Regions from separate parts of the Vibrio sp. F13 genome, predicted to be linked through region 2. Evidence: predicted binding sites of a transcription regulator. Region 2 holds the regulator's gene; the other holds the start of a gene.
The links. Region 2 encodes CRP, which controls carbon source genes, mostly activating them, when cyclic AMP is high. Its sites were predicted from a motif close to TGTGANNNNNNTCACA; they were not measured.
Positions count from the first base shown of each region.

Region 1: the regulator CRP is predicted to act here: its motif matches at 5,512-5,527, upstream of LMH68_RS13090 (ROK family protein).

Region 1 is NZ_CP170175.1:2,816,034-2,826,120, reverse strand. It holds gene LMH68_RS13100 (error-prone DNA polymerase) at 1-2,775, shown strand, start outside; gene LMH68_RS13095 (chemotaxis protein CheV) at 3,109-4,050, opposite strand; gene LMH68_RS13090 (ROK family protein) at 4,219-5,436, opposite strand; gene pyk (pyruvate kinase) at 5,756-7,204, shown strand; gene LMH68_RS13080 (patatin family protein) at 7,364-8,578, opposite strand; gene LMH68_RS13075 (YnhF family membrane protein) at 8,620-8,709, opposite strand; gene LMH68_RS13070 (outer membrane beta-barrel protein) at 8,855-9,448, shown strand; gene LMH68_RS13065 (hypothetical protein) at 9,541-9,945, opposite strand.
Region 2 is NZ_CP170175.1:2,056,312-2,066,398, forward strand. It holds gene LMH68_RS09395 (aspartate aminotransferase family protein) at 87-1,298, shown strand; gene astA (arginine N-succinyltransferase) at 1,406-2,425, shown strand; gene astD (succinylglutamate-semialdehyde dehydrogenase) at 2,465-3,922, shown strand; gene LMH68_RS09410 (DUF1338 domain-containing protein) at 4,136-4,927, shown strand; gene crp (cAMP-activated global transcriptional regulator CRP) at 5,111-5,743, opposite strand; gene LMH68_RS09420 (phosphoribulokinase) at 5,983-6,852, opposite strand; gene LMH68_RS09425 (YheU family protein) at 6,930-7,142, opposite strand; gene LMH68_RS09430 (hydrolase) at 7,238-8,230, opposite strand; gene LMH68_RS09435 (TIGR02444 family protein) at 8,438-8,908, opposite strand; gene LMH68_RS09440 (ABC transporter ATP-binding protein) at 8,905-10,087, opposite strand, start outside.

The sequences.
Region 1 (10,087 bases), 760 kb from region 2:
CATTATCAGCTCTCTGAGTGGGACATCATGTCAGCTAAGCACTGCTTTATTCTTTGGCTTCCTCAACAGAAAAATGAAGACGCACACTGGGGGCAATGGCTCTCCCAGCATCATTCAGGTCGGTTGTGGATTGGCTTACAAAGACACCTAAAGCAAACCGACCAGCAGTACACAGATTACTGCGTTGAGCTGTCACAACATCACCAACTGCCGATTACAGCTTGTGGTGGTGTGTTGATGCACAATGCGAATCGCTTACCCTTGCAGCACTCACTCACTGCGATAAAGTACCAAAAGCCCATTACCGAAGTGGGCAGTCACTTACTCGCTAATGCCGAGCGCTGTTTACGGAGTATCAATAAGCTCTCTCATATCTTCAAAGCGGAGTGGCTAGAAGAGAGCAACCGTATCGCTGAGCTGTGTGAGTTTGATTTAGATAGCTTACGCTACGAATATCCCAGTGAGCTGATTCCTCAAGGTGAGACGCCCATGAGTTATCTGCGCATGTTGGTCGAAAAAGGAAAACAGACTCGCTTCCCACAAGGTGTACCTAACGACATCCAACAAATCATAGATAAAGAATTGGGATTAATTGACGAGCTTGACTACCCTTTCTTTTTTCTCACCATTCATGACATCGTGATGTTTGCCAAAAGCCAAGGCATTCTTTACCAAGGTCGAGGTTCAGCGGCCAATTCCGTGGTCTGTTACTGCTTAGAAATCACCTCTGTCGACCCAAGACAGATCTCGGTGCTGTTTGAGCGTTTCATCAGTAAAGAGCGCGATGAGCCGCCTGATATTGATGTCGATTTTGAACACGAACGTCGTGAAGAAGTCATCCAATACATCTATAAAAAATACGGTAGAGAACGGGCTGCACTTGCTGCAACAGTCATCTCTTATCGCTTCAAAAGTGCGGTGAGAGATGTGGGGAAAGCATTAGGGCTACAAGAAACTCAGCTCGACTACTTCATCAAGAACACCAATCGCAGGGACAAAAGCTTAGGTTGGCAGGCTCAGCTCACTCAATTAGGGCTACAACCTGATTCTTTGAAGGGGCAGCAGTTTATCCACTTGGTGAATGAGATTATCGGCTTCCCACGTCACTTATCTCAACATGTCGGTGGCTTTGTCATATCCTCAGGGCCTTTGTATGAGCTGGTTCCCGTCGAAAATGCAGCGATGCACGATCGAACCATTATCCAATGGGATAAGGATGATCTAGAAACCTTAGGCTTGCTGAAAGTTGATGTGCTCGCGTTGGGTATGCTCTCTGCGATTCGTAAATGTTTCGACCTGATCAAACGTATTCACGGGCGATCACTGACCATTGCTGAGATCACTCGCCTTAAGGACGATCCTCAGGTTTACGGCATGATTCAGCGAGCAGACACAGTCGGGATATTCCAAATTGAGTCACGCGCACAAATGAGCATGCTGCCAAGGCTTAAACCGAAGACTTATTACGACTTGGTGATTCAAATCGCTATCGTACGCCCAGGCCCTATTCAGGGTGATATGGTGCATCCGTTTCTCAAGCGTCGAGATGGCATTGAGCCAATCAGTTATCCATCTAAAGACGTGGAATCAGTACTGTCGCGCACCTTAGGTGTACCGATATTCCAAGAGCAAGTGATCAAACTCGCGATGGTCGCTGCAGGGTTCACAGGCGGAGAAGCAGATCAACTCAGACGGGCAATGGCCGCTTGGAAGAAAAATGGCAACGTCTTTAAGTTTAAAAACAAACTCATCGAAGGAATGCAAAAGCGCGGCTATGAGACAGAGTTTGCTGAGCAGATCTTTAAACAGATATGCGGCTTTGGCGAGTACGGTTTTCCTGAAAGCCACTCCGCTTCGTTTGCGGTGTTAGCGTATTGCTCCGCTTGGTTGAAATGCTACTACCCAGAGTGCTTCTACGCTTCTCTGTTGAATAGCCAACCGATGGGGTTTTATAGCCCTTCACAGTTAGTACAAGACGCACAACGACACAATGTGGTGATACTTCCGGTATGTGTGAACGCTTCTCAAAACGACCACACGGTTGCCCCTCATCAGAATGGTCTAGCGATTCGCTTAGGGCTGCGACAAATCAAAGGATTCAGCGAGCATGGAATTCAAAGCGTGCTCGCCAATCGTCCACCATCCGGTTATCGCCACCCTAGTCAGGTGAAACAGTTATCGATGAATAAGAAAGATATCGAGCTACTGGCATCGGCCAATGCGCTACATAACGTTTCTGGAGACCGCTTCCAGACTCGCTGGGCGATCATGGACTCGGCGTCGGATTTACCTCTGTTTAGCCAAGCCTATGACGATGCTGAGGCAGGACATGACGAACATGTACTGCACAAGCCCAATGAGATGCAAGATCTACTCGAAGACTTCACCAGTGTCGGAATTTCATTGAACAAGCACCCCATCACTTTGCTCGAAGAAGCAGGACGATTAGGTCGATTCACACACATGAAAGATTTAATACAGCAAAGACACAAATCTATGGTCACCGTTGTCGGATTAGTCACAGGTAAACAATCTCCCGGCACCGCGGCAGGTGTCACCTTTGTTACGCTGGAAGATAGCACTGGCAATATTAATGTCGTGGTATGGGGAGCAACCGCACGCGCTCAACAGCAAGCTTATCTCACAGCCAAGGCGTTAAAAGTACAAGGGATATTAGAAAAAGAAGGTGAAGTCGTGCATGTTATCGCGGGAAAACTTATCGATATTACCGATGAAATTGTTGGCTTGAAAACCAAATCTCGGGATTTTCATTAGCGAAGTACCAACTGTTCTCAATCGATCATTGGCTAAAGAAACGAGAGAAAGAAAAACGAAAAAGGGAAGCATCCGCTTCCCTTCAATTCCAGTTGTTGAGTTATGACTCAACTTCAGCTTCCGTACGTCTTTTCTTAAATTCTCTATACAGTAATAAGCTCAAAGTCATGACGACTTTAGACGTTAACCATATCATTAAGAGGAACTACCTTAGATTGTGTGTGAAAAATTACGCTAGTAGTTGAGCATATTTCGTTAAGAAAAATATGCTGCGTGAATATTAGCAAGCGTTTTCTATAAGGTCACTCAAAACAAACCGTACAGCAGCATTAATTATAAAATCTGACGCATTCGCTCTTGAGTCACTTCAACCAAGAGGTCTGGCTGGAACTTAGAAATAAAGCGGTTACACCCTACTTTCTCAACCATAGCTTCATTAAAACTTCCGCTTAATGAAGTGTTTAGCGTGATGAATAGGTCATGCATTCTTGGGTCAGTACGTACTTCATGTGTCAGTTTATAGCCGTCCATTTCAGGCATTTCAGCATCGGTGATCATCAACAATATTTCTTGATTGATGTCTTTGCCTTCATCACACCAGCCCTTAAGTAAGGTCAGTGCTTCTAAGCCATCACAACACTCAATAATGTTCAAACCCAGCTGCGACAAGGTGCCTTTAATTTGGTTACGCGCTGTTGAAGAGTCATCAACGATAAGCACATTGCGTCCTATCATCTCCTGAGCTAATTGTTCATCTAAAACGCCTTCAGAGATCGAGACATCGTAATCAATGATCTCAGCCAACACTTTCTCAACATCGATGATCTCGACGATCTTGTGCTGCTCTTCTTCTTGAATATGCGTAATAGCGGTTAGGTAGTTTGCACGGCCTGTTGTCTTTGGCGGCGGCTGGATTTCTGTCCATGTCGTGTTCACGATATTACGAACTTGCCCAACCAAGAAACCTTGTACGGTTCGGTTGTATTCCGTAATAATCAGGTTGCTCTCTTGAGACTCCGCACGAGATGGCGGAAAGCCAATGGCACTGCGTAAATCGATAACAGGCACCGATTCACCACGTAAAGACGCAACACCCGTAATATGATGATGAGAGCCCGGTAAGCGAGTGAGTACTGGCACTTTGAGGACTTCTTTCACTTTAAATACGTTAATCGCAAATAGTTGACGACTATTTAAGCTGAATAACAAGAGTTCCAGACGGTTTTCACCGACCAGTTTGGTTCTCTGATCAACCGAATTTAAAACGCCAGACATACAACACCTTAGTGACAAATAATAACTGTGGCTACAATAGCCTACTTCAATAGGTTAAAGCAAAGCGCCAATGCACAGAATGCTTAAACTAAGTACAACAAATGATGTTATACAAAGCTTAAGTACATGGAAAGGTTCAAGGTAAGGCTACAAGACGAGAAAAAGGGGTTAACCTTCAATAACTTTCATTAACAGTTGGCCATCGTATAAGGCCTGCTTGATGAGCGCAGCACCTGGCATGGTTGCCTGCTTATAAAAACGAGATTCCACCAGCTCTAAGTCTTTATGGTAAACCGATAGACTCTGCTCTTCGATACACTTTTGAATCGCCGGGTATAACACGCTCTTCGCCTGATTGATAACACCACCCACCAAGATTTTCTCTGGGTTGAACAGGTTAATCACAATCGCAATCGCAGAACCTAGATAACGGCCTAACTGTTCAATCACTTCGACAGCCAGCGGATCCCCATTAGCAGCGGCAGCACAGATCTGTTCAATAGTGACGTCTTCAAACACCGTTAGCGTTGATTCTTCACCATTTACCAATCGCTCTTTGACTTGCTCACGGATTGCCTGAGAACTCGCCACCGTTTCTAAACAGCCTCGATTACCACAGTGGCAAAGCTTGCCTTCCTTGTCGATCTGGATATGCCCCAACTCACCGATGTTACCGTGACGTCCTTGCAGAACGCGACCATCAAGAATGATCCCGGCACCTAAACCGTGGTGAATCGAGATAAGAACAGAGTTGTCGTTGTCTTGTGAGTTACCAAACAGCTTTTCTGCTAATGCCCACGCTCGGGTATCATTGGCAATAAAAACTGGCAAACCGGTTTCTTTGTAGATCTCCGGCCCCAACGCTAAGTTTTCAACGTTATAGTGCGGCATCTGCAACACAATACCTTGCTCTGAATTCACCAGACCTGGCAGTGTGATAGCGATACTCGTCACCCTGTCGAGTTGCTCGGCATAGGTTTGGAAGAACTCATCGATTTCATGGAGAAGACGCGCAAGCACATCGTCTTGATCACGTTCATGGATATCAATCTTGGTATCGATAAGCACGTCGCCGCCCAATTCATGGAGCGCGATCGTCAAGTATCCGCGACCAAGACGCATCGACAAAAATTGCCAACCTTCGTTATTGGTTTGCAGACCGACAGCAGGACGCCCACGAGTCGTGGCTTCTTGAACCGTCGTTTCGTGAATAAGGTGAGCTTCAATGAGTTCACGGGTAATTTTAGTAATACTCGCCGGAGCCAACTCACTTTGCTTGGACAGATCGATACGAGAAATAGGACCTTTAAGGTCAATTAGTTTATATACACGACCAGCATTGACCTGTTTGATATGATCAATATGGCCCGGTTGAGCCATGTACATTTTACGCTCCAGAAATCATCAACGAGGTAATTTTTTTACTTTGCGAAGTAATTGTGAAGTCACTTGGTATATCGCCGTGACCAGTATCACGTATATACATGAATCTTTGTGTATCGAGTCAAATAGTTCGAGGAAAATTAACACCCACATCGATAATTTGCGACTTAATTTTCAGAATAAAACATCGCATTTGAGCCCTGAATTCAATAATTAAAGGCAAATCAAGAAATATCCTCCTAGCTCCCAATAAATTATCAATTAATGCATATACTTAATTCAGTCTTTTAAAAGATTACTTGGCCTCACTCTAGGAGTATTCATGACAGCCGAATTAAGAAAAACGAAAATCGTCACAACGCTAGGCCCTTCTACTGATAAAGGTAACGTGCTTGAAGAGATCATCAAAGCCGGTGCCAATATTGTTCGTATGAACTTCTCTCACGGCACCAGCGACGACCATATACAACGCGCAGAAAAAGTCAGAGCAATAGCAAAAAGACACGGTACTCAAATCGCCATTCTCGGAGACTTACAAGGTCCCAAGATTCGTGTGTCGACATTCAAAGATGGCAAAATCCAACTTGCCGTAGGCGACCTGTTCACTCTCGATAGCAGCCTAGGTTTAGGTGAAGGCAATCAAGAAGCCGTTGGCCTTGATTACAAAGAACTGCCTAACGACGTATCCGCCGGCGATATACTGTTGCTTGACGATGGTCGTGTTCAACTCAAAGTAACCAAAGTGGAAGGCTGTCGCGTTCATACCGAAGTCATCATTGGCGGCCCACTCTCAAATAACAAAGGCATCAACAAAAAAGGGGGTGGCCTTTCCGCAGAAGCGCTAACAGAAAAAGACAAGCGCGACATCGTCACCGCCGCACAAATCAAAGTGGATTACCTAGCGGTGTCTTTCCCTCGTAATGGTGAAGACATGCACTATGCTCGTCAGCTTGCACGAGAAGCCGGCTTAGAAGCTCACCTCGTCGCAAAAGTGGAGCGAGCAGAGACAGTAGCTACAGTTGAGAACATGGATGACATCATAATGGCCTCAGATGTGGTCATGGTGGCTCGTGGTGACCTCGGAGTGGAAATTGGCGACCCTGAGTTAGTCGGAGTACAAAAACAGCTTATACGCCGTGCCAGAGCGCTTAACCGAACTGTCATCACCGCAACTCAGATGATGGAATCAATGATTTCTGCGCCAATGCCAACCCGTGCCGAAGTTATGGATGTTGCCAACGCCGTACTCGATGGCACCGATGCTGTGATGCTTTCTGGTGAAACTGCAGCTGGTGACTACCCAGTCGAGACCGTAAAATCGATGGCTGAAGTCTGTATTGGTGCGGAAAAAATGGCAGGCATTAATAACCAATCCAATTACCGTATTGACCGCACCTTTGTTACTGCCGAAGAAACCGTTTCGATGGCGACCATCTACTCTGCAAACCATATGGAAGGCATTAAAGGCGTTGTCACTCTCACCGAGTCAGGCCGCACCGCACTGATGATGTCTCGCCTGAGTGCCGACATGCCGATCTACGCGCTGTCTCGTAACGAAGGAACGCTTAATCGCTGTACCTTATACCGAGGTGTGACACCAATCTACTTCGAGACAGAAGCCGAAGACAGCTTTGACATTGCACTATCTACACTCACTTGCTTGAAAGAGAAAGGACACCTTAAGTTTGGTGACCTAGTGATCGTCACTCAAGGCGACATTATGGATGTAGCAGGGTCAACCAACTGTATGAGAATCTTGCCTGTCACCTAATATTTGACCTTAAGGCGAAACGATTCGCCTAATCTCAAAAACTTAAAAGGGTTATCGAACCAAGTTCAATAACCCTTTTTCATTTCAGAACACGACTCACTAAAATCTGCTTAAACAGCATAACGAGCTCACAGCATGCTAGCTCATCAACTTCGGGAATTAGTTACCCGCAGCAATGGTGGCTAACTGTGGCATATGCGAGTTGCGAGCGTTTTCCGTTGAGGTATAGGTCTCCACAAATCGGTAACCGGCTTCTAAACCCAATTCGTAATCATGCAGTAAATCATCTTTATGACTCATTAATGAGCTCGATTTAAGCGTTTGACTAGGTGCTATCTGAACCACAAACGCGTCGTCTGGTGGCGAATTCAAAAAATCCTGAGTCAATGAGTAGGTCTGATAATGCACCATCAGCATGTCAGCCAACCCTGAATCAAACTTATCTCCGATTAAATGACTTAAGCGATAAATATCATCTGCACCAAATAGCCAGCGACCACCGTTCAGCAGGTCTAAATGCCCACGGTCACGCTTCTGCTCTTTTGAGCGCATAATTTGTTGTTGGAAGAAAGAGGTCCAGTCGGTTTTCCACTGTTCCACTTTCTGTTGCCAATGGCCTTGAACACTGTCGAAAGATTCGCGGAACCACTCCAGTTCTTCTGCAGATATAGGTTTAGGCGCTTTGACTGAAGATCCCTTAACTGGTGCTTCAACCAAATGGGTATTACCTTCCTCCACCACTGGCTCAGTACGAATCACCACAATAGAACGAGCTTGTCTTCGCCACGCTTCCTGAACTGGGATACACGCCGATACACCACCGTCCACATAAGCACTGTCACCAATAAAGACTTCGTCATTGTACAAGCGAGGAATAGCACAGGTCGCAATCATCACCTTGTACCAATCTTCGCCCAATAATGGGAAGTAGTGGTCTCGTAAGTCTTTGGAATCCGTTACAGCCGCATAGAAGTGGCGATCGCCTAGCGTTTGTCGCCCTAAATCCAGATCGAGCTTATATGGGTAAGCCATGATTTGTTCTAGCGCCCATTCTAATCCTAGGTTCTTTCTGTGTCGTATATAGGAAAAGAGATTGAAGAACTCTGGTGAGGTTGTGAGGTCGAGAACAAAAGAACGCCCAAGGCCTTTATCACGGCACAGATAAGCACATAAGTTGAGAGCACCTGCTGAGGTACCAAAAAATTCGTCGAAGGGGTCAAAATTTGAGAGAAGAAAGGCATCCAGCACTCCAGAAGTAAAAATACTTCTCTGTCCGCCACCTTGAGCGACCAGTGCTGTTTTTCCAGCAATAAACTTAGCGTAATAATCCAAGTCTATTGCTGTATCAATATTGGTTATAATCCCACTATTCATTATTCCCTGAGTATCAAAACTCAGCCTCGCAATAGATGGTATTAACTACCAATCGCAATAAAGCCAAATGAAAGAATGATCATGTAGATAAACACGGTAATTTGTAGGGCATTTTTCAGATTATGGTCCATAGACACCTCTGGTTTATTATTAATTTGTCGAGTCTCTATTTAAGTACTATCAGGTGTGTGAAGTATCTTCAAGAATCGTCGAAATTAGTCGCACAATATTGATGTAACCATCACAATTAGTAAGTGTATGGATAAGGATATACTCATGAATAACAAAGCAAATATGATGGCACTGATTACGCTTCTCTCCGTTTCAAGCGCGTATGCTTCGCCGGAGATCATCATTACACCTATGGTAGGTTATACCGGCGGTGGCAGTGTCGAAGACCAGGACGGTAAAACCTATGACATGAAAGGCTCTGAAAATTACACCTTTGCCATTGAAACGCCACTTGAAAAAGGACGCATCGGCTTCTTCTACTCCAATCAGAGCTCGGAATTAGAAACGCTTAACCTAAGCTCCTCCATCCAATACCTGCACCTTCAAAGCAGCATCTACTACCCTGCTTCGCCTGTGTTGTCGGGTTATCTAGGGCTAGGCCTGGGTGCTTCTTACGTCGATGTAGACTGGGCAAAAGATAAGTATGGATTCTCAACTTCTATCTTTGGTGGCTTAGAGTACAAATTTAGTGACCGACTAGCGTTGAACACACAAGTACGTTGGTTAGGCACGGTTGTCGACAACGATACCTCCGGTGTTTGTAATATCCCAAATAACGGGCAAGAGTGCATCATTCGCTTTGATACCGACTGGATGAACCAATTCCAAGCCAATGTCGGACTGAGTTTTACTTTCTAAGCGGCTCAATGAAGCAAAAATATAAGATCGGCCCAAACTAAAAAACCAGCTAAATGCTGGTTTTTTCATTATTAAAACGGTTTTAGTTCAGGTTAGAACTTATAGGTAACACCTAAAGCGCCGCCCACTTGCAACTCAACACCTTTATACATATCGAGTTCAGGGTGAACTTGAGCGTAAGCATTCCAACCTTCGTAGAAATTCACTTTCACGCCTAACGGCAAGCGTAAGCCAAAGTCGTCATTCCATTCAGCCCAAGCACCAGCACCGACGTACCAGCTCAACGGAGCTTCAGTCTCGAACTGACCACGCTTCAAAATGTAATCAAAGGCAGCGCCGTCATTGCCAATCGTAGCACGGTATTTCTGATCAAATTCCACAACGACACTCAGGTCTTGGTCAATGGCAAGTCCAACTTCCAAAGCTGGAGCTTCAGAAGCGTGAGCAAACGAGGCTCCGCTGCAGCACATAAGGCCGATCAAGTAACGATGTTTCATAATATTCTCAGACTGTGTTTAAAAGCGGTAGTTTACTGGAATAATAACGAAAGGTGTCATCGCTAGGTAAAAGATAAAAGACACGAAAAATTTAAGAGCAACCATCAACTGATCGAGTTGAATGATAAGTATCTGAGTTAAT
Region 2 (10,087 bases):
GATTATGGCGAGACAAAATATCTTTGTCTCACTTATGAACCATTACGCTTATTTGCGAAGCTTGCGGTATCGAGAAGGAATGTACGATGACAGTGGAAAATAAAGTAGAACGTAGTCTGTTTAATGAGGTGATGGTGCCTTGTTATAACCCAATGGAAATGATCCCAGTAAAAGGGGAAGGCGCACGCGTTTGGGACCAACAAGGCCGAGAGTATATCGACTTTGCTGGTGGTATCGCTGTGAGCTGTTTGGGTCACTGTCACCCAGCAATGGTTAATGCTGTTACCGAGCAAGCAAACAAGATTTGGCACCTAAGTAATGTAATGACTAACGAACCTGCACTGCGTCTAGCGAAGAAGCTAACTGACGTATGTTTTGCAGAAAAAGTATTCTTTGCGAACTCTGGTGCAGAAGCGAACGAAGCAGCTCTAAAGTTAGCTCGTCGTTGGGCGGCGGATGTTCACGGTCCTGAGAAATCTGAAATCATTGCATTCAAACAAGGTTTCCACGGTCGTACTTTCTTTACTGTAACGGTGGGTGGTCAAGAAGCTTACTCTGATGGCTTCGGTCCTAAACCGGGCGATGTGACTCACTTGCCTTACAATGATATTGCAGCGCTAGAAGCGCACATCTCTGATCGCACTTGTGCCATCATGATGGAACCTCTGCAAGGCGAGGGCGGTATCATTTCTCCAACGTCTGAATTTGTGAACACCGTTCGTGAACTGTGTGACAAACACAATGCACTGCTTATCTTTGATGAAGTGCAAACAGGTAATGGCCGTACTGGTAATTTCTATGCTTACCAAGGTCTAGGTGTAACACCAGACATCTTGAGCACAGCAAAATCTCTAGGTGGTGGTTTCCCTATCGGCGCAATGCTAACAACTTCTGAACTTGCGACACACCTAAAAGTTGGCACGCACGGTTCTACTTACGGTGGTAACCCACTGGCGTGTGCAGTAGCAGAAGCCGTTGTTGATGTAGTTAGCCAACCTGAAACTCTGGCTGGCGTGAAAGAGCGTGAAGCTCTGTTCCGCGATGGCCTAGCTAAGATTAACGACAAGTATCAAATTTTCAGTGAAGTTCGTGGTAAAGGCCTACTACTAGGTGCTGCGCTTAACGAAGAGTGGCAAGGACGTGCACGTGACGTATTAGTAGCAGCAGGCGAACAAGGCTTGATGGTACTGGTTGCGGGTGCAAACGTGGTTCGTTTTACTCCATCACTGGTTATCACTACACAAGAAATTGAAGAAGGCTTATCAAAACTAGACAAAGCAATCGCTACGCTAGTTTAGCCTGAGCGGCGTCATAGGAATGATCGCCACTAGAGCGATCCCATGACGTTCTGCTAAAGGCCCAAGCTTCTGGTTTTGGGCCTATTTTGCATCTGGAGGGAATATTGATGCTAGTTGTTCGCCCAATAAAACTATCTGATTACGATGCGCTGCATACCTGCGCCGTTGAGTCAGGACACGGATTCACATCTCTTCCGGTTAACGAAGAACTGTTAACTAACCGAATTACCCATTCTGAATACAGCTTTGCGAAAGCAGACGTGACCGAACCCGGTGATGAAGGCTATCTAATGGTGGGTTTCGACGCTGAAACTGGCGAAGTTGCTGGTACAACGGGTATCGAAGCTTCCATTGGCTGGGATGTGCCTTTTTACTCGTACCACATCAGTAAAGTGGTTCACTCTTCACAGCGCCTTAAAGTGAATAACGTGGTTAAGCTGTTGACGTTTGGTAATAACTACACAGGCTGCAGCGAAATTTGTACGCTGTTCTTACGTCCTGATTACCGCAAAGGCTTAAACGGTCGACTGATGTCTAAGTGTCGTTTCCTACTGATGGCTGAGCACCCAGAGCGTTTCTCAAAAACGATCTTTGCTGAGATGCGTGGTGTATCAGATGCGGAAGGCAATTCTCCTTTCTGGCAATGGCTGCAAGAACATTTCTTCTCGATTGACTTCACGCTTGCCGATTACCTAACCGGTATTGGTAAGAAAGGCTTCATTGCTGACCTAATGCCTAAGCTACCTATCTACGTGAACCTACTGAGCAAAGAAGCTCAAGCGGTGATCGGAGAGGTACATGACAATACGCGCCCTGCACTTAAGTTGCTGGAACGTGAAGGTTTCACCAACCGTGGTTATGTCGACATCTTTGATGCAGGCCCAACGGTTGAGTGTGATCTAAGAAACATCGAATCTGTGCGTCACTCAATTCGAGCACAGGTTCAAATTGCAGAGCACTCTAGCTCTAAAGACTTCCTAATTGGTAATACCTCGTTTGAGAACTTCCGCGCAGTAGCCGCGAAAGGTGCGTATGACCAAGCAAGCGACACAGTGATTTTATCATCTGAAGTAGCAAGCGCTCTTGAAGTAAAAGAAGGCGAATTCGTTCGCATGTTGGCTCAATAAGAGCGGCGATTATCTGTCGAAGATTTTAAGGATAGAAGTATGACTCAGTGGATAGCAGGACAGTGGGTGGCAGGTCAAGGTGACGCCATGACATCAGTAAGCCCATACAACAATGAAGTAGTGTGGCAGGGTGATAGCGCAACACCAGCACAGGTTGAATCTGCAGTAGCATCAGCTCGTGAAGCCTTCTTGGTTTGGAAAAAACTGAGCTTTGCAGAGCGTGAAGCGATCGTGTTGAACTTTGCTGAAAAAGTTAAAGAGAACAGCGAAGAAATCGCACAAATCATCGCTAAAGAGACGGGTAAACCGATTTGGGAAACTCGCACTGAAGCGGGCGCAATGGCGGGCAAGATTGCTATTTCCATTCGTGCTTACCATGAGCGTACCGGGGAAGCTTCACGTGAAGCGGCAGGCAACCAGATTGTACTTCGTCACCGTCCATTAGGCGTGATGGCAGTATTTGGCCCTTATAACTTCCCTGGTCACCTACCAAACGGTCATATTGTTCCTGCACTGCTATCGGGTAATACCGTGGTATTTAAGCCTTCAGAGCAGACACCTTGGACGGGTGAGTTTACGATGAAACTATGGCAAGAAGCGGGCCTTCCAGCTGGCGTAATCAACCTAGTACAAGGCGCTAAAGAGACAGGTATCGCACTAGCCGATGCTAAAGGTCTTGATGGCGTGCTGTTCACAGGTAGTGCCAATACCGGTCATATCCTGCATCGTCAATTCGCGGGCCAACCGGGCAAGATGCTGGCACTAGAAATGGGCGGCAACAACCCTATGGTGATCAGCGACCAATACGGTGATGCAGACGCAACGGTATACACTATCATCCAATCAGCTTTCATCAGTGCGGGTCAACGTTGTACATGTGCTCGTCGTTTGTACGTGCCTGTTGGCGAGAAGGGCGATCTGCTACTCGATAAACTGGTCGCAGCTACGCAAAAGATTCGTGTCGATCAGCCTTTCGCGGAACCAGCTCCTTTCATGGGCCCTCAGATCTCTGAAGCTGCCGCTAAATTTATTCTAGACGCGCAAGCTAATCTGCAATCGTTAGGTGGTGTCAGCCTAGTAGAAGCAAAAGCGGGTCAGGCGGCGTTTGTTTCTCCTGGTATTATCGACGCAACCAACATTGCTGAACTGCCGGATGAAGAGTACTTCGGTCCACTGCTACAAGTGGTTCGTTACCAATCGCTAAAGCAAGCGGTTGAGCTAGCTAACGACACTCGTTTTGGTTTGTCTGCGGGTCTTGTATCAACAGATGATTCTGAATGGGAATACTTCGTTGACCATATCCGTGCGGGTATTGTTAACCGTAACCGTCAGCTAACAGGCGCAAGTGGTGATGCACCATTTGGTGGTCCGGGTGCTTCAGGCAACCTACGCCCAAGTGCTTACTATGCGGCGGACTACTGTGCTTATCCTATGGCTTCAATGGAAGGCGGTGAAACTCAACTTCCAGCAACGTTTAGCCCGGGTATTGAGCTTTAATTTAGGCTAATGAGTCTTAGGCTCATGCGTTAAGCTTGAAATAGGGAAGTGGTGTTATCGCTTTCCTTTTCCATCACGTCCGACACCTAGATTGGGCGGTAGATAATAATAGAAAAAGTATGTCACAGGCTGATGGCTGCTGACTCTGTGTCTCAGCCTCTCCCTCTCTTATCCAAATTACTAGCTTGCTAGAACCTTTGACAAGGAGTCACCATGACGCCCGATCTACTCTTTAAATCACTTTGGGACGATTACATTCACAGGCTTTGTCCATCGGCTGAGAAAGTGCATCACTTGCTGAAAGAAGACGAAGCGCTGATTAATGATCACATTGCATTGCGTACTTTCAATGTTGCTCCTTTGGGTATTGAAACATTAGCGAAGCCTTTCCTAGAGTTAGGCTATAAGGCGTGTGGCGACTACTTGTTTGAGAGCAAGAAGTTGGTGGCTAAGCATTACGAGCACCCAAATCCAAAACAACCAAAAGTGTTCATTAGTGAGTTGAAGGTAGAAGAGTGTTCAAGTGACTTGCAACAGATCGTTGCTAAGTTGGTTGAGCAAGTGGACTCAAGTAAGCTTCAAGGTCATGAGTTCTTGTTTGGTGGTCGTCTTTGGGATTTGAGCTTCGCTGACTTCCAAGTACTAGCGAAAGAGAGCGAATACGCGTCTTGGCTCGCGGCTCATGGATATGGTGCAAACCACTTTACGGTGAGTGTGAACCAGCTAAATGAATTTGATGAAGTGCAGGCGGTGAATGACTACCTGAGCGAGTCAGGCTTCACAATCAATGCATCTGGCGGTCAGGTTAAAGGCTCTCCAGAGGTCTTATTAGAGCAATCATCAACAATGGCAGACAAAGTCCCAGTTTCATTTGTTGAAGGCAATGAGATGATTCCTGGCGGCTTCTATGAGTTCGCTAAGCGTTATGCGATGGTCAACGGTGAGCTTTACACAGGTTTTGTTGCAGCATCAGCTGACAAAATCTTTGAGAGCACCAACGGTTAACAAAAGGTACGAGCACGGACTTTGTCCTAGAGATTCGAGTACGCTTCGCTTCGAGGAAGTTTACAAATAGGATTCTGTGAGTTTTTATCGTATCTCGCATCTGCTCTCTGGGTCTTCAGAAAACAAAAAAGCCACCAAATTCGCATTTGGTGGCTTTCAAATTTTTGGCTCAGTTAATCGAGATTAACGAGTGCCGTATACCACGATAGTTTTACCGTGTGCAGAAATTAGGTTCTGCTCTTCTAGCATCTTCAAGATACGACCAACGGTCTCACGAGAACAACCAACGATCTGGCCAATCTCTTGACGAGTGATCTTGATTTGCATGCCGTCAGGGTGAGTCATTGCATCTGGCTGTTTCGCTAGGTTTAGTAGCGTTTGAGCGATACGACCTGTTACATCAAGGAACGCTAAGTCACCAACCTTTTGGCTAGTTACTTGTAGACGGTTTGCCATTTGCGCTGAAAGGCGCATTAGGATATCTGGGTTCACTTGGATAAGTTGACGGAATTTCTTGAAAGAAATTTCAGCTACTTCACAAGGAGATTTAGCACGAACCCAAGCTGTACGCTCTTGGTCTTCTTCGAACAAGCCAAGCTCACCGATGAAGTCGCCTTGGTTTAGGTAAGAAAGAATCATTTCCTTACCTTCTTCGTCTTTGATAAGAACTGCCACAGAACCTTTAACGATGTAGTACAAGGTTTCTGCCTTTTCACCAGCATGAATCAAAGTACTTTTTGAAGGGTACTTATGAATATGACAGTGTGAAAGGAACCACTCTAATGTTGGATCGGTTTGAGGTTTACCTAGAACCATAATATCTCACTTCCTCTGCAGGGTATGCTTGCCGCTTTCCGTATTTTAGCTAAGCCTGGATTGACTTGTAGGATAAGAGCACTCGTTGAGTGCTGCAAGCTATCTTGTGTTTCGTTTAAGAATAGTATCCTTTTTCAGGTACTATTTCTTGATTTTAATCGTGACCAAGCTACGATTTTTTACGCAAAATTGTGCACATGATCACGGTATGAAAAGTAATCAACCAGAATGTCGTTTTGTTAACCTATTTTTCCGGTTTCGATGAGTTGTTGCAGGATTGGCCTCACAATGAGCTCCATAGCAAAACTCATCTTGCCGCCTGGCACTACTAGCGTGTTATGACGAGACATAAACGAGCCATCAATCATAGCCAGAAGGTAGGGGAAATCGACGTTTTTGATGCCACGCAAACGTATAACTACGAAGCTTTCGTCTAAACTTGGAATCCCTTTGGCGTTGAGAGGGTTAGATGTATCTACGGTTGGAACACGCTGAAAGTTGATGTGAGTGCGCGAAAATTGTGGGGTAATGTAGTTAAGGTAATCATCCATCGAACGAACAATGGAATCCATTACGGCTTCGCGTGAGTGGCCACGATCGCGGGTGTCACGAACGAATTTTTGAATCCACTCTAGGTTTACGATAGGTACCATGCCAATCAGCAAATCGACGTGTTGAGAAACGTTAATGTCGCCATCAACCACACCGCCGTGCAGGCCTTCGTAAAACATCACATCGGAGTTTTCAGGGATCTCCTGCCATGGCGTAAAGGTGCCTGGCATTTGATTGTAAGGCACGGCTTCATCGAAGGTGTGCAGGTAGCTTCGTACTTTACCTGTGCCTTCGTTACCGTATTTACGGAAGAACTCTTCTAGCGCACCAAAATCGTTGGCTTGTGGACCAAAGTAGCTGATGTGCTTACCTTGCTCGCGCGCTTTACGGATCTCGACATCCATCTCTGGGCGAGTGAAGCGATGGAAACTATCTCCTTCAACCCAAGCTGCCTTCACGTCCATCATATTGAACATTTTACGGAAGGCTTCTGAGGTGGTGGTGGTGCCGGCTCCAGATGAACCCGTCACCGCAATAATTGGATGTTTAGCGGACATGACAACCCTTGTCTTTTGAGTAACTTACTTGTTAGCAATCGTTTACCACTATAACACGGCTCCTTTATGAGCGCAGCTTAGAAGCGTTTTGTGACTTGAATATCAACGGTTTCATGGAGCTCAGAAAACACAATTCTGACTTCTCCTGAAGCTAATTGATGTTTCACTTGATCAATCTTGTTTTGCAGTGAAACCTCTACGTCGCCGTAGTCTGTGCCTTCACGCAGCACGAACTCTTTGATGAGGTTTTCCAGTGTCTCTGGCGCAATGTCTTGCCATGGGATGATCATAAATACTTCTCTCTTTTATGTTCATAAATAGGTTTATTGATGTAGAAATGCGTGTGCTTAGTATTGTTTTACTTCTATTTACTAAGGCTCGGTCATTATGCCGAATCTTGGATACTTTCATAGTAGGCAGGCAAGGCTTCTTCTAACCAAAACCTTGGCTTGAGTGTACTGCCAGTAATAAACCCAACATGGCCGCCTTTTTGAAACAGTCGATAATCGATGTTATCGGGCAGAACAAATTTTGGGATCACATCATCGGTCATGAAAGGGTCGTCTTTGGCATGAATGATCTGAGTCGGTAGTTTGATCTTATTGAGCTTAGGCAGAGCAGAACATTGCGCATAATAATCTTGGGCATTTTTGAAGCCGTGCAGAGGCGCAGTGATTCGTTCATCAAACTCATACAGTTTGGTGATGTTCTTGATGGCTTCAGCGGTGATGCCAAGTTTTTCCTGCAGCAGGTTAACCTTTTTTAGCGCATTCGATTTTAGAGAGTTGAGCAGGTACTTCTTATAGAGCTTGGAGAAACCACGCTCAATACGACTAGAGCAACACGCTAAGTCAAAAGGAGCAGATACGATGGTCGCCGCCGACAGCAATGGGTCGTCTGCGTACTCAGCCAAATAGTTCGCCAGCATGTTTCCACCTAAAGATATGCCAACCGCAACCTTAGGGTTATTCGGAAACTGGGCGTGCAGGTGTCTTAGAAAAAAGCGCGCATCTTCGACTTCACCTGAATGGTAAGCGCGAGCCAGGCGATTGGGTTTTCCGCTGCAGCCTCTGAAGTGCATCATCACGGACAACCAACCATCTTTAGCAAACGCATTCATTAATCCATTGGCATAAGGGCTCTCAAAGCTACCTTCTAAACCGTGGAATAGAACGAATATCGGCTTGCTACTGCGATCATTTTTATTTGAGGTGTCACCGTCTGGTGATTCGCTCCAAGCAAGATCAAGAAAGTCACCATCGGGTGTTTCTAAGGTTTGCCAGTGAGGATGAAACAGCGCCTGCTTCCTAATAAACCGTGGCACTAAGGTTTGTAAGTGCGGATTAGAGAGACCAGCAGCTGCGGTAAATATTGTCATAAAAACGATCCATGCTTCTTTATACGGGTTTTGATAACGTGTTGAGTTTGTAACGAAACGCCCACGTTTTTATTTGAGCTTGGTTGATTCTCGGCATAAGCGCAAGGCTTCACTTATACGAGATACAAAAACAGACTATGGGTAACCGTTTGAATAATATCAAGGTTAAGCTTGGATCTTGATTGAATAAAAGGGAAAGAGAACGAGCTAGGGCTGTGGTGCTGGTTCAGAAAAAGCGTCGCAGAGGTTTTCAGCCCCTAATAAACGACAGTACTGAAAAGTGAGCGGTGATTGCTGGTTAGCGTACAGTTGTAGGGAGTTTATACAGTCGACCAGATCGGACTGTTGTTGCTTTTCAAGCTGTAACTCAAACTTTAGCGCTTCACGGTATAGAGAGTCGACAACGTGTGCTTTGAGATGTTTACGTAGCTCTCGATAGCTATGAAGCAGGGTTTCAGAGCGGCTTAAACACTGTTGAACTTTATGCCACTCTTCTTCAGCAAAAGACAATTGCTGCTCATCAAGCCATTTGAGAAGCAGCAGTAGATTGACGTTGCCGTGGAACTGGTTTTGCAAAGCTAAGCACGCATCCTTTACACCGCGCACACTGTAATACTGAAGGCTAAATTGCCATAGTCGTTCCAGTGTTAGTGATATTGGGGCGTGCTCTGGGCTCATAAGCTATCCATATCCTGTTCCATCTGCTCAAGCTCTTCTTGAGTGGACATCCAATCCATTTCAACTTCTTCTAGCTGTGACTTACTGCTCGCTTGGAGAGCGAGTACTTTATTCAGTTTAGCCTTATTTTCAGCTTCATACAGTGATGTGTCGGATAATTCTTGCTCAGCTTCTTCAAGAGCCTGCGTTAATTTATCCATCTGCTTTTCAAATTGAGTGAGCTTTTTACGAAGTGGTGCCGTCAGTTTACGGAACTCGGCTTCTTTACGTTTCTGCTCTTTTTTCGCTGCTGCACTGTTGGCGCCGTCTTTGGCTGGTGCCAATGCTTGTGCTTCTTTGCGCTCAACTTTCTGTTGCTCGGTTAGCCACTTGTAGTAATCGCTTAAGTCACCATCAAACGGTGCGACTTGGCGGTCGTGTACAAGGTATAAATCATCGGTAGTTGCACGCAGTAGGTAACGGTCGTGCGATACGATAACCATTGCGCCTTCAAACGTCTGCAGGGCAAAAGTCAGCGCTTGACGCATGTCGAGATCCAAGTGGTTGGTTGGTTCATCGAGTAGCAACAGGTTTGGTTTTTGCCATACCAGTAGCGCTAATACTAAACGCGCTTTTTCACCACCTGAGAAGGGTGCTACTTTATCAAGTGCTTTTTCACCTTGGAAACCGAAGCTACCTAGGTAATCACGCAATTGTTGCTCGGTGTGTTTAGGGGCAATCTGCATCATGTGCTGCAGCGGTGTTTCTTCTGGGTGCAACGTTTCTAACTGGTGCTGTGCAAAGTAACCAATCTTAACGCCTTGCGAATAACTCAGTTCACCGCCTTGCTGTTTCAGTTCGCCAGAAAGCAGTTTAATCAGTGTTGATTTACCAGCGCCATTTCGGCCAAGCAAACCAATACGACTGCCCGGTACTAGGTTCAAGCGAATCTTTTCTAGAATCAGATTGTCATCATAGCCCGCTGATACTTCATCCATCATCATGATTGGGTTTGGTAGTGCGTCTGGTTCTCTAAATTCAAAGCTGAATGGATTATCAAACTGAGCAGGCAGCACTTGTTCCATTTTCTCTAGCGCTTTAATACGGCTTTGCGCTTGGCGAGCCTTTGAAGCTTTGTAACGGAAACGGTCAATGTAGCTCTGCATGTGAGACATCTGTTTCTGCTGCTTTTGGTACATC